2 regions of the Nonomuraea sp. NPDC048826 genome follow, and region 1 is predicted to be linked to the other one. Evidence: predicted binding sites of a transcription regulator. Region 1 holds the regulator's gene; the other holds the start of a gene.
The links. The regulator HrcA, encoded in region 1, represses chaperone genes, less so after heat shock. The targets are predictions, from matches to a motif close to TTGGCACTCTCNNNNNGAGAGTGCCAA.
Positions count from the first base shown of each region.

Region 2: the regulator HrcA is predicted to act here: its motif matches at 2,234-2,260, upstream of groES (co-chaperone GroES).

Region 1 covers NZ_JBICUQ010000003.1:287,617-293,787, reverse strand. Annotated here, with positions in the region: gene dnaJ (molecular chaperone DnaJ) at 1-586, opposite strand, end outside; gene hrcA (heat-inducible transcriptional repressor HrcA) at 598-1,617, opposite strand; gene ACGFI7_RS11885 (hypothetical protein) at 2,235-2,795, shown strand; gene ACGFI7_RS11880 (DUF3097 domain-containing protein) at 2,814-3,623, shown strand; gene ACGFI7_RS11875 (DUF4870 domain-containing protein) at 3,620-4,249, shown strand; gene hemW (radical SAM family heme chaperone HemW) at 4,242-5,462, opposite strand; gene ACGFI7_RS11865 (glycoside hydrolase family 18 protein) at 5,563-6,171, shown strand, end outside.
Region 2 covers NZ_JBICUQ010000001.1:432,672-438,842, reverse strand. Annotated here, with positions in the region: gene groL (chaperonin GroEL) at 140-1,759, opposite strand; gene groES (co-chaperone GroES) at 1,834-2,148, opposite strand; gene ACGFI7_RS02385 (methyltransferase domain-containing protein) at 2,441-3,613, shown strand; gene ACGFI7_RS02380 (hypothetical protein) at 3,805-5,547, shown strand; gene ACGFI7_RS02375 (MFS transporter) at 5,465-6,171, opposite strand, start outside.

The DNA.
Region 1 (6,171 bases):
TGCCGAAGCCGCCGCACTGCGGGCACGGGCGGGTGGTCATGACCTGGCCCAGGAACGACCGGGTGACCTGGGAGATCTCGCCGCGGCCGTTGCACATGTCGCAGGTGTCGGGGTGGGTGCCCGGGGCCGCGCCGGCGCCCTGGCACACCTCGCACAGCACGGCGGTGTCGACGGCCAGCTCGCGGGTGGTGCCGAAGGCGGTCTCGCGCAGGTCGAGCTCCACCCTGATGGTCGCGTTGCGGCCGCGGCGGGCGCGCGAGCGCGGGCCGCGCGCGCCGCCGGTGGCGGTGCCGAAGAACGCGTCCATGATGTCGCTGAAGGGGAAGCCCGCGCCGAAGCCGCCGCCCGGGGCACCCGCCCCGGCGCCGCCGAAGGGGTCGCCGCCCAGGTCGTACATCTGGCGCTTGTTCGGATCCGACAGCACCTCGTAGGCCTGCGTGATCTCCTTGAACCGCTCCTGAGTGGCGGGATCAGGGTTCACGTCAGGGTGCAGCTCGCGGGCCAGCCTGCGGTAGGCCTTCTTGATCTCTTCCTGACTGGCGTCACGGCGCACCCCGAGGGCGGCGTAATAGTCGCTGTTTGCCACTTATCGACCTCTTAAGATGCAGCCAGAATCTGGCTGACGTAGCGTGCCACCGCGCGCACGGCGCCCATCGTCACGGGGTAGTCCATCCTGGTGGGGCCCAGCACGCCGAGCCGGGCCAGTTGGTTGTCGCCTTGACCGTATCCCGTCGCGACGATGGACGTGCCCCGCAAACCTGTGTAGGCGTTCTCCGATCCGATGCGCACGGTGAGGGCGGAAGGTGTGTCTGAGGAAGTCTCGCCGAGCAGGCGCATGAGCACCACCTGCTCTTCCAGTGCTTCGAGCACGTCGCGCAGGCCGATGCTGAAGTCGGCGCCGGCGAGGTTGGCCGCCCCGGCGAACACGATCTTCTCGTCGTGCCGTTCGACCAGCGTCTCCAGCAGGACGGACAGGATCGTGGCCATCGCCGGCCGCTCCTCGATCGGCAGCCGCTGGGGCAGGTCGGCGACCAGCTCGGGCACGCTGCTCAGGCCGCAGCCGTCGAGGCAGTCGTTGAGCACCCCGCGCATGTGGGCGATGCGGTGCTCTTCGACGACCTCGGGCAGCTCGACCACGCGCTGCTCGACGCGGCCCATGTTGGTGATCAGCACCAGCATGACCCGGCGGTCGTGGAGCGGCACCAGCTCGACGTGGCGCACGGTCGAGCGGTTGAGCGTCGGATACTGCACGACGGCGACCTGGCGGGTGAGCTGCGCGAGCAGCCGCACCGTGCGCATGACCACGTCGTCGAGATCGACCGCCCCGGCGAGGAACGTCTCGATGGCCCGGCGTTCGGCCGCCGACAGCGGCTTGACCTGGGAGAGCCTGTCGACGAACAGGCGGTAGCCCTTGTCCGTCGGCACGCGCCCCGCGCTGGTGTGGGGCTGGGTGATGTAGCCCTGCTCCTCCAGCGCGGCCATGTCGTTTCTGACGGTCGCCGGTGAGACCTTCAGATTGTGACGCTCGGCGAGCGCCTTGGAGCCCACTGGTTCGTTGGTTGACACGTAGTCTTCGACAATGGCGCGGAGCACCGCGAGTTTACGATCGTCGAGCACGTGCGCACCTCCTACCGCGACTTTCAGGGAAACGCCAGGCCTAGCACTCTGTGTTCCCGAGTGCCAAGTGTACGGCCCTCGTTCACGGGGTGCGATAACACCGTTGTCCTCGTTGCTGCTGGCGTGCGTCAAGGACAAGCCTCACACTTGCCGACATGACCGACAAATCGCCCCAGCCGCCCGTTGATCCACCCTCCGGTCAGGGTTCTCCTTTCGGCCAGCCGCCCCCTCCCGAGGGTGAGCCTTCCCCGTACGCCCCGCCACACCCCCAATCCGGCCCGAATCCGTACGGACCGACACCCGAATCCAGCCCGTACAGACCCCAGCCTCAGTCGGGCCCCTACGGACCGCAACCGCAGTCGAACCCGTACGGCCCGCAGGCCGGTCCCTACGGAGCCCCGCCCCAAGCGGGCCAGTACGGAGCCCAGCCGCAGTCCGGCCCCTACGCTCCCCCGCCGCAGTCCGGTCCGTTCGGAGCCCAGCCGGGCCCCTACGGACCGCAGCCCGGGTCCGGGCCCTACGGCGGCGACCCGTACGGGCAGCCGCAGCAGTTCGGCCAACCCCCCTTCGGCCAGCCGCCGTTCGGGCAGCCGCCGTTCGGGCAGCCCGGGGCGCGGGTGGACGGCAAGGAGCTGCGCCCGCGCCTGTGGTGGATCGCCGCCGCGTGGGGCGTCGCGCTCGCGTGCGTCGTGGCGGGCGTGACGCTGTTCGCCACCGGCTTGCCGGACACCGTCGAGGACCTGGTCCCGTCCAAGACGTTCGCCCCCGGTGAGACGGTCACGGTCGCGCTGGACCCCGCCGACAGGCCGGCCGTCTACATCGCCACCGAGGGCCGGGCCACGTTCGAGTGCGAGATCTCCGGCGGCCCCGGCCAGGCGCGGCTGGTCAACTCGCCGGCCAGCCAGACGATCAGGCTGGGTTCCCGTACGTGGGAGCAGATCCTGCTGGTCAACGCGCCCGCCGCGGGTGACTACCAGCTCACCTGCGCCGTCCAGGAGCAGGGCGACATCCAGTTCGGCGTGGGCAAGGACCTGCTCGCGGCCGCCGGGGGCGTCCTGGGCGGGGTGGCGGCGCTAGTGCTCATCCCCGGCGCGGGCGTGCTCGTCGCGATCATCGTGACGGTGGTCGTCCTGGTACGGCGGCGCAGCCATCGCAAGCGCCTCGCGGCCGTCGGGTGATTTGCTACGGTCCCCGGTGTGTACGACGGTGATGTTCTCGCGGGAAACTGGCGGCGTCCGGGCAAGGGGAAGATCCCCCAGGTGCCCGCAGAGCCCGACCTCGTCGTGGAAGACGCCGAGAGCGGGTTCTGCGGCGCGGTGGTGGCCTGCGACAAGGAGGCGGTGACGCTGGAAGACCGCTTCGGCAAGCGGCGGCTGTTCCCGCTGGCGCCGGCCGCCTTCCTGCTGGAGGGTCAGGTCGTGACGCTGGTGCGGCCGCCTGCCGAGGCGCCGCGAGGGCCCGCGCGCAGCGCGTCCGGGTCGATCGCCGTCCAGGGCCTGCGGGCCAGGGTCGCCCGGGAGAGCCGCATCTACGTCGAGGGCGTCCACGACGCCGCGCTGGTGGAGAAGATCTGGGGCCACGACCTGCGGGTCGAGGGCGTGGTCGTGGAGTACCTGGAGGGCGTCGACGACCTGCCCGCCATCGTCGAGGAGTTCGGTCCTGAGCCGGGGCGCAGACTGGGAGTGCTGGTCGACCATCTCGTCCCCGGCTCCAAGGAGAGCCGCATCGCGGCCCGGGTGACCTCGCCTGACGTGCTCGTGGTGGGTCACCCGTACGTCGACATCTGGCAGGCGGTCAAGCCGTCCAAGCTCGGCATCCGGGCGTGGCCCGAAGTGCCGCGCGGGGTGCCGTGGAAGGAGGGCGTCATCGCCGCCCTGGGCTGGCGGATGGAGCCGGCCGACGCGTGGCGCCGCATTCTGGGCGCCGTCTCGACCTACGCCGACCTGGAGCCGGAGTTGCTCGGCCGGGTCGAGGAACTGATCGACTTCGTTACGGAGACACCATGAGCCAGGATCCGCACCAGCAGCCGCCCGACGACGACGCGACCCGCCGCCCTCCCTCCGGCGAGCCCCAGCAGGGCTACGGCCCCCAGCCGGGGTACGGTCAGCAGCCCGGCTCGCAGCCCGGGTACGGGTACGGTCAGCAGCCCGGGTCCCAGCCGGGATACGGCTACGGTCAGCAGCCCGGGTCCCAGCCGGGATACGGCTACGGGCAGCAGCCGCAGCCGCCCTCCGGTTACCAGCCGCCCCCGTACGGCTACCCCGCTCCCCACCAGCAGCGCCCGCACGTCCCCGGTGTGTACGGCCCGCGCCCCGGCACCGACGACACCACCATGGCCATGCTCGCCCACCTGCTGGGCCTGCTGGTCTCCTGGGTCGGCCCGCTGATCATCTACCTGATGAAGAAGGACGAGTCCCCGTACGTCAGGGACCAGTCGGCCGAGGCGCTGAACTTCCAGATCACCATGTTCATCGGCTACATGATCGCCGGCATCCTGACGATCCTGGTGATCGGTTTCCTGCTGCTGCCGATCGTGTGGGTCGTGGCGTTGATCTTCCAGATCCAGGCGGCCATCGCGGCGCAGCGGGGCGAGAACTACCGCTACCCGGTCAACATCCGTCTGGTCACGTGAGCAGGTCGCGGACCAGCGCGTCGGCCAGCAGCCGGCCGCGCAGCGTGAGCACCATGCGCCCCGCCTTGAACGCCTCCGGCTCCAGCAACCCGTCGGCGAGCGCCGCCGCGACCTTCGGCCGCGCTCGCGGCGCCACGCCGGCCAGCGGATAGCCGGAGTCGAGGCGCAGCTCCAGCATGAGCCGCTCGGTGTCGCGGTCCTCGTCGGTGAGCTCCTCGCGAGCGTGCGCGGGAGACCGGCCGCCGGCCAGGCGCTGGGCGTACGCGGCGGGATGCTTGACGTTCCACCAGCGGGTGCCGCCGACGTGGCTGTGGGCGCCAGGACCGACGGCCCACCAGTCGCCGCCAGTCCAGTAGAGCAAGTTGTGACGGCAGCGGGCGGCGTCGGTGGTGGCCCAGTTGGACACTTCGTACCAGCCGAACCCGGCCTCGCCGAGCATCTCGTCGGCGATGAGGTAGCGGTCGGCGGCCACGTCGTCGTCGGGCATCGGCAGCTCGCCGCGGCGGATCCGGGCGGCCAGGCGGGTGCCGTCCTCGACGATGAGGGAGTAGGCCGAGACGTGGTCGGGCTCGGCCTCGACGGCGGCGGCCAGCGATGCGCGCCAGTCGTCGTCGGTCTCGCCGGGGGTGCTGTAGATCAGGTCGAGGTTGACGTGCGCGAACCCGGCCTTCCTGGCCTCCAGCACGGCCTGCCCGGCGCGGCCGGGGGTGTGCTGACGGTCGAGCACCCGCAGCACGTGCTCGCGGGCGCTCTGCATGCCGAAGCTGACCCGGGTGAAGCCGCGCTCGCGCAGCTCTTCGAGATAGCGCGGGTCGACGGACTCGGGATTGGCCTCGGTCGTCACCTCGGCGCCGGGCGCGAGGCCGAACTCGGCGTCGACGGCCGCCAGGATCCTGCCCAGATCGCGGGCGGGCAGCAGGGTCGGCGTGCCGCCGCCGAAGAACACCGTCTCGACGGGCAGCTCGGCGTCGCCGAGCACCTGCCGCGCGAGCCGCACCTCCGCGATCGCCGTGTCGGCGTAGTCGCGGTGTGAGGCGCCCGGCCCCAGCTCGGCGGCGGTGTAGGTGTTGAAGTCGCAGTAGCCGCAGCGCGTCACGCAGAACGGCACGTGCACGTAGAAGCCGAACGGCCGCTCGCCCAGGCCGCGCAGCGCGCTCTCGGGCAGCTCGCCGGAGGCGGGCGCGGGATCTCCGTCAGGCAGCGTGGATGGCACCTCTCCAGTCTGCCCGTTCCCATTGACTGCCCGATCCAGGAGATCTACGATCCGGGGCAACTTATAGGAAAGTTTCCTATAAGTCAGGAGGCGCACCCCTGTGAAGAAGAGCTTTCTCCTCGCCCTCTCCGTCTTGCTGACCCTGACCGCGACCGCCCTGCCCGCCGAGGCCCGGGGCGACCGTTTCAAGCGGGTCGCGTACTTCATCCAATGGGGCGTCTACGGGCGCGACTACCACGTCAAGGACGTCCACACCAGCGGCGCCGCCGCGAAGATCACCCACCTCAACTACGCCTTCGGCTTCGTCGACGCCCAGGGCGTCTGCTACTCCCCCGACCCGTGGGCCGACTGGCAGCGGCCGGTGCCCGCCGAGCAGAGCGTGGACGGCGTCGCCGACGAGCCCGGCCAGGCCCTGAACGGCAACCTCAACCAGATCCGCAAGCTCAAGGCCAAGCACCCCCGGCTCAAGGCGCTGATCTCGCTGGGCGGCTGGACCGGCTCCAAGCACTTCTCCGACGCGGTCCTCACCCCCGAGTCCCGCGCCGCGCTGGCGAGCTCCTGCATCGACCTGTGGCTGCGCGGCAACCTGCCCGGCCTGGAGCCCGGCGCGGCCGCGGGCGTGTTCGACGGCATCGACCTCGACTGGGAGTGGCCCGGCTCGTCCGGCGCCGAGGGCAACGTCATCCGGCCCGAGGACAAGCGGAACTTC
Region 2 (6,171 bases), on a different contig from region 1:
CAAGATGCGTCGCACGCAACATGACATACCACTAGCCATTCGAAAGAAGGTGCGATGCGAATGCGCCCGGAGCCGAGGTCCGAAAACGGCGACGGCCCGCACCGGAACCGGTGCGGGCCGTGAGGAGCCGGAAGGGGGATCAGTGGCCGTGGCCGTGACCGTGACCCTGGCCGGCGGCCGGGGCCTCCTCCTCGGGCTTGTCGACGACAAGCGCCTCGGTCGTGAGCAGCATGCCCGCGATCGACGCCGCGTTCTGCACGGCCGAACGGGTGACCTTGACCGGGTCGATGACGCCCTGGGCGATCAGGTCGCCGTACTCGCCGGTGGCGGCGTTGAGGCCGTTGCCGGCCGACAGCTCCGACACCTTGTGCGTGACGACGTAGCCCTCGAGACCGGCGTTCTCGGCGATCCAGCGGGTCGGCTCGACCAGGGCGCGGCGCACGATGTTGACGCCGGTCGCCTCGTCGCCCGACAGGCCGAGGTCGTCGATCTCCTTGGAGACGTGGATCAGCGCCGAGCCGCCGCCGGAGACGATGCCCTCCTCGATGGCGGCGCGGGTCGCGGAGATCGCGTCCTCCAGGCGGTGCTTCTTCTCCTTGAGCTCCACCTCGGTGGCGGCGCCGACGCGCAGCACGCACACACCGCCGGCCAGCTTGGCCAGGCGCTCCTGGAGCTTCTCGCGGTCCCAGTCGGAGTCGGACTGCTCGATCGCGAGCTTGATCTCCTTGACGCGGTCCTCGATGGCGGCGGCGTCACCGGCGCCGTCGACGATCGTGGTGTTGTCCTTGTCGATCACCACGCGACGGGCGGTGCCGAGCACCTCCAGGCCGACGTTCTCCAGCTTGAGGCCGATCTCCTCGCTGACGACCTGGCCGCCGGTGAGGATGGCCATGTCCTGCAGCATCGCCTTGCGGCGGTCGCCGAAGCCGGGGGCCTTGACGGCGACGGAGGTGAAGGTGCCGCGGATCTTGTTGGTGACCAGGACGGCCAGGGCCTCGCCCTCGACGTCCTCGGCGACCACGAGCAGCGGCTTCTTGGTCTGCGCGACCTGCTCCAGCAGCGGCAGGAAGTCCGCGATGGAGGAGATCTTGCCCTGGGTGAGCAGGATGTAGGCGTCCTCCAGGACGGCCTCCATGCGCTCGGTGTCGGTGACCATGTAGGCCGACAGGTAGCCCTTGTCGAACTGGAGACCCTCGGTGAACTCCAGGTCCATGCCCATGGCGTTGGACTCTTCGACGGTCAGCACGCCGTCCTTGCCGACCTTGTCGAACGCCTCGGCGATCAGCTCGCCGATCTTGGCGTCCTGGGCGGAGATCGTCGCCACGTTGGCGATCTCCTTCTTGTCCTCGACCGGCCGGGCGGAGGCGAGCAGCTTGTCGCTGACCTCCTTGGCGGCCCGGTCGATGCCGCGCTTGAGCGACAGCGGCGAGGCGCCGGCCGCCACGTTGCGCAGGCCCTCGCGGACCATGGCCTGGGCCAGGACGGTCGCGGTGGTGGTGCCGTCACCCGCGATGTCGTTGGTCTTGGTGGCCACTTCCTTGGCGAGCTGGGCGCCGAGGTTCTCGTAGCGGTCATCCAGCTCGACCTCGCGAGCGATGGTGACGCCGTCGTTCGTGATCGTCGGGGCACCGAACTTCTTGTCGATGACGACGTTGCGGCCGCGGGGGCCGAGGGTTACCTTCACGGCGTCCGCGAGGGCGTTGACGCCGCGCTCGAGCGCGCGACGGGCGTCCTCGTCGAATTCCAGGATCTTCGCCATTTTGCTGAAAGTCCTCTCCTGGCGTCGAAGGCCCCGGGTGCCCTGCTAGGCGCCCGGGGCCCGACACATCCGGCTTACTTCTCGATGATCGCGAGAACGTCGCGGGCGGAGAGCACGAGGTACTCCTCGCCGCCGTACTTGACCTCGGTGCCGCCGTACTTGCTGTAGAGGACGATGTCGCCCTCGCTCACGTCGAGCGGAATCCGCTTCTCGCCGTCCTCGTCCCAGTTGCCCGGGCCCACCGCGAGGACCTTGCCCTCCTGCGGCTTCTCCTTGGCGGTGTCGGGAATGACCAGGCCGGAAGCGGTGGTCTGCTCTGCCTCAAGCGGCTGCACCACGATGCGGTCGCCGAGCGGCTTAACGGGAACCTTGGTGGCGGTCGTCACGATCGGACCTCCCCTTCAGATTTGACTGATTAGAAGAGGCGACCAGCTGGGCCTGCCGTCGCGGGTGCCAGACCTGCCTCGTCGCACGTTGGCACTCTCAAGGGGAGAGTGCCAACAGGAAACATATGCAAGAGGGGCTTGACAGTCAACACGAACGCGTCTGCTCAGAGCGATCGCGAGCGAGGTCGCCCCCGCGTCGGAGGCGCCTGGGGTCCCAGCTTACGGCCGCGGACGCCGCCCCCGGGCCGACACGCTGACCCGGGACGGTCCCGTACGGGCGATACCGTCGGATGTCGTGGATCTCGACGCCTTCACCGCGCTGCTGACCCCGCGAGGCCGGGCGGCGCTCGCCGAGGCGGAGGCGCTCGCCGACGCCGACCCCGTCGCCGTTGCGACCCGCATGCGCAAGAGCCACGACGCCGCGCTCACCTCGGCCGCCCTCACCCAGGCCCGGCTGCGCGAGCGGGCCAGGGCCAAGTTCGGCGCCGACGCCGCGCGGATGTTCTTCACGCCCCACGGCCTGGAGCAGGCGACCCGGGCCGAGGTCGCCGCGCACCGAGCGCGCCGCCTGGGCGCCGCCCCCGGGCTGCGCGTGGCCGACGCCTGCTGCGGCATCGGAGGCGACCTGCTGGCCCTGGCCCGGGCCGGGTGCGCGGTGGACGCCGTCGACACCGACCCGCTCTCGGTCGCCGTGGCCACGGCCAACGCCGAGGCGCTCGGGGTGGCCGACCTGGTGACCGTACGGGTGGGCGACGCGGCCGAGGTCCGGCCGGAGGCGTACGACGTGCTCTTCGCCGACCCCGCCAGGCGCACCACCCGGGGCCGGACGTTCGACCCGCTGGCCTACTCCCCGCCCTGGCCGGTGGTGCTCGACCTGCTGGGCCGGGCGCGGGCGGGCTGCGTGAAGGTCGCGCCGGGCATCCCGTACGAGTTCATCCCGGACGACGCCGAGGCCGAGTGGGTCTCGTACAAGGGCGAGGTGAAGGAGGCGACGCTGTGGACCGGCCGCGCGCCGGGGACGGCGCGGCGCGCCACGCTGCTGCCGGGAGGGCACACGCTCACCGCCACCGGCGTGCGGGCGGCCACCGGTCCGGCCGGACGGTACGTGTACGAGCCCGACGGGGCGGCCGTCAGGGCGCACCTCGTCGGCGAGGTGGCCGAGCTGGTGGGCGGATGGCTGCCCGACCCGATGATCGCCTACATCTCGGGCGACGAACCGGTCGACACCCCCTGGGCCGCCCGCTACGAGGTGCGGCAGGTGCTGCCTTTCTCGCTGAAGCGGCTGCGGGCCGCGCTCAGGGAGCGGGGCGTGGGCAACGCCGTCATCAAGAAACGCGGTTCGGCGGTCGACATAGAACGTTTGCGGGGAGACCTCAGACTATCTGGCGACAAAACCGCTGTGGTCATTCTGACCCGGGTATCCGATAAGCCCACTGTCCTGATCTGCGACCCCAGCCCACCTGCATGAATGACAAACCAGGGCGATTCACCGATAAGCGCGATGTTTTTCTTCGCCCCTGACGGACCTTGATCGAGAGGCTAAGGTGAGCGGGCGGGAGTTCTCCCCCCTATTGCGGTGAGCCGCGTTCTCCTTCTTATCTGCAAATCGGACCATCCCACCGCTACGCGGCAGACCGTCGACAGCGAAGGAGCCTTTCGGTGGACCATTCCAACCACACCACCCTGCTGCAAGCGGGTGGCCAGACCGCCATCTCGGAGCGGATGCGGGAGCTGCTGGCACGTGCCGCGCAGGATCACGTGTACGAGCAGCGCACGCAGGGAGCCGTGCTCGACGAGATCCGGCAGCGGCTGGAAGGCATGGAGTGGCTCTTGCGCGAGGTGCGCGAGCGGGAGCTGGGCGGCCTCAGCGGCACCCTGGCGACCGTCAGCGGCCGCCTCGACGACATCGCCGCCAAGCCCCCCATGTGGGCCGAGGGCCTGGCCCAGCACGTCGAGGCGGTGCGCGACCACGTCGACGCGGTGGGCGAGCAGGTCGGCGGCGTCGACTCGGCCGTGGAGTCGGTCGGCAAGCGCGTCCACCCGGTCATGGAGCTGCCCAAGCTGCGCGCCGACGTGACCGCCGTGTGCCAGGGGGTGGAGGAGACGCTGGGCCGGCTGCAGACCGTGGTCGAGTTCACCGACGACATGGCCAAGCGGATGGGTGACGTCACGGCCAAGCTGGCGCAGGTGAGCGCGGGCATGGAGGTGGCGGCCACCCGGTTCACCCGGCTCGACAAGTCGCTGGCCGAGCTCAACTCGCGCACCGACCGGGTCGAGGGCGTGGTGCTCGACCTGTCCGACACCTTCGACGAGCGGGTCGCCGGCGCCACCCTGGAGGTGCGCACCCGCGTCGAGGAGATCGGCGAGAACCTGTCCGGCCGCTTCGACGGCGTCGACGGCCGGGTCGACCGGGTGGAGAGCCGGCTCATGGCGCTCGACACCCGCTTCGAGACGGCCGAGGAGAGCCTGGCCGACGTCGACGCCCGGCTGCGCGGCGTGGACGCCCGGGTGACCTCCCACACCGGCCGCTTCGACGCGTTCGACAAGCACCTGACCGCGCACACCGGCAGGTTCGACACGCTCGACGCCCGCCTGGCCGGCCACGCGGGCCGGCTCGACACGCTGGACGAGCGCCTCACCGGCCGTCTCGACACCGTCGACGAGCGCCTCGCCGCGCACGGGGAGCGCTTCGACGCCGTCGACGAGCGGCTGATCGGCCACACCGGCAGGTTCGACACGCTCGACGAGCGCCTCACCACGCACGGCGGCCGGTTCGACGCCCTCGACGGCCGCCTCGCCGCCCAGACCGGCCGGTTCGACGCCGTCGACGAGCGCCTCGCCGCGCAGGGAGAGCGCTTCGACGCGGTCGACGAGCGGCTGATCGCGCAGATCGGCCGGTTCGACACCGTCGAGGACCGGCTGACCTCGCAGGACGAGCGGCTGGAGTCCGTCGACGGCCGCCTGACCGAGGCCGCCGGCCGTCACGAAGACCGCTTCACCGGCATCGACGGCCACCTGACCTCGCTCGACGGGCGCCTGACCGAGGCCGAGGAGCGCCTGGCCCACCGGGTCGACGGCCTCGACGCCCACCTGACCGGCCTCAACACCCGCGCCGAGCAGGCCGGGGAGACCCTGGAGGCGGTCGGCCGCCGCATCGACGGCCTGCCCGCCGCCCTCGGCATCGGCGAGCTGCTCGACACCCACGGCGAGCGGCTGACCGAGGCGGCGGCCTCGCTCGCCGAGATCGTCCGCTCCCGCCCCGACCGCGACACGCTCGCCGAGACCGTCTCCGACATCGTCGAACCCGCCACCACCGACCTCAACAAGCGCCTCGGCGCCCTGGAGGAGACCATGCTGGCGCTGGCGGAGGCCCTGCTGCGGCCGAGCCGCGGCAAGGAGTGACCCGGGGCAGGGCGGCGAACCGCCGGGTCGAGGTGGCCACGAGGAGCCCGAGTGCGGCGTAGGCCGCGCCGAGCAGGCTGGCGCCCGGCCATCCCGCGGCGCTGTAGGCCCAGGTGGCGGTGATCGCACCGAGCGCCGAGCCGAGGGAGTAGAAGGCCATGTAGGCGCCGATGACGGTGCTGCTCCGGTCGGGGCGGGCGGTGGTGAGCAGGTGCTGGCTGCTGACGTGAACGGCCTGCACGGCGAAGTCCAGGACGATGACGCCGACGATCAACAGCCACAGCGAGGCCCGCGCTTGGGCGATCAGCAGCCACGAGGCGGTGAGCAGGACCAGCGACCAGCCGGTGACCGAGAGGGCCAGGCCCCGGTCGGCCCATCGGCCGGCCCGGGCCGCGCCCTGCGCCCCGATGAGACCGGCGAGTCCGAACCATCCGATCTCGGTAGTGCCGAAGTGCCACGGCTCGTCGCCGAGCGGGAGCGCCAGTCCGCTCCACAGCGTGCCGAAGGAGGCGAACAGGAAGAACGCGACCAGTCCCCGGCTGAGCAGGAGCCGGTCGCCGACGACCAGACGGCCCAGCGATGACAGCAACTGCCCGTACCGGGCTCGGGGGCGGCGGACGTCGG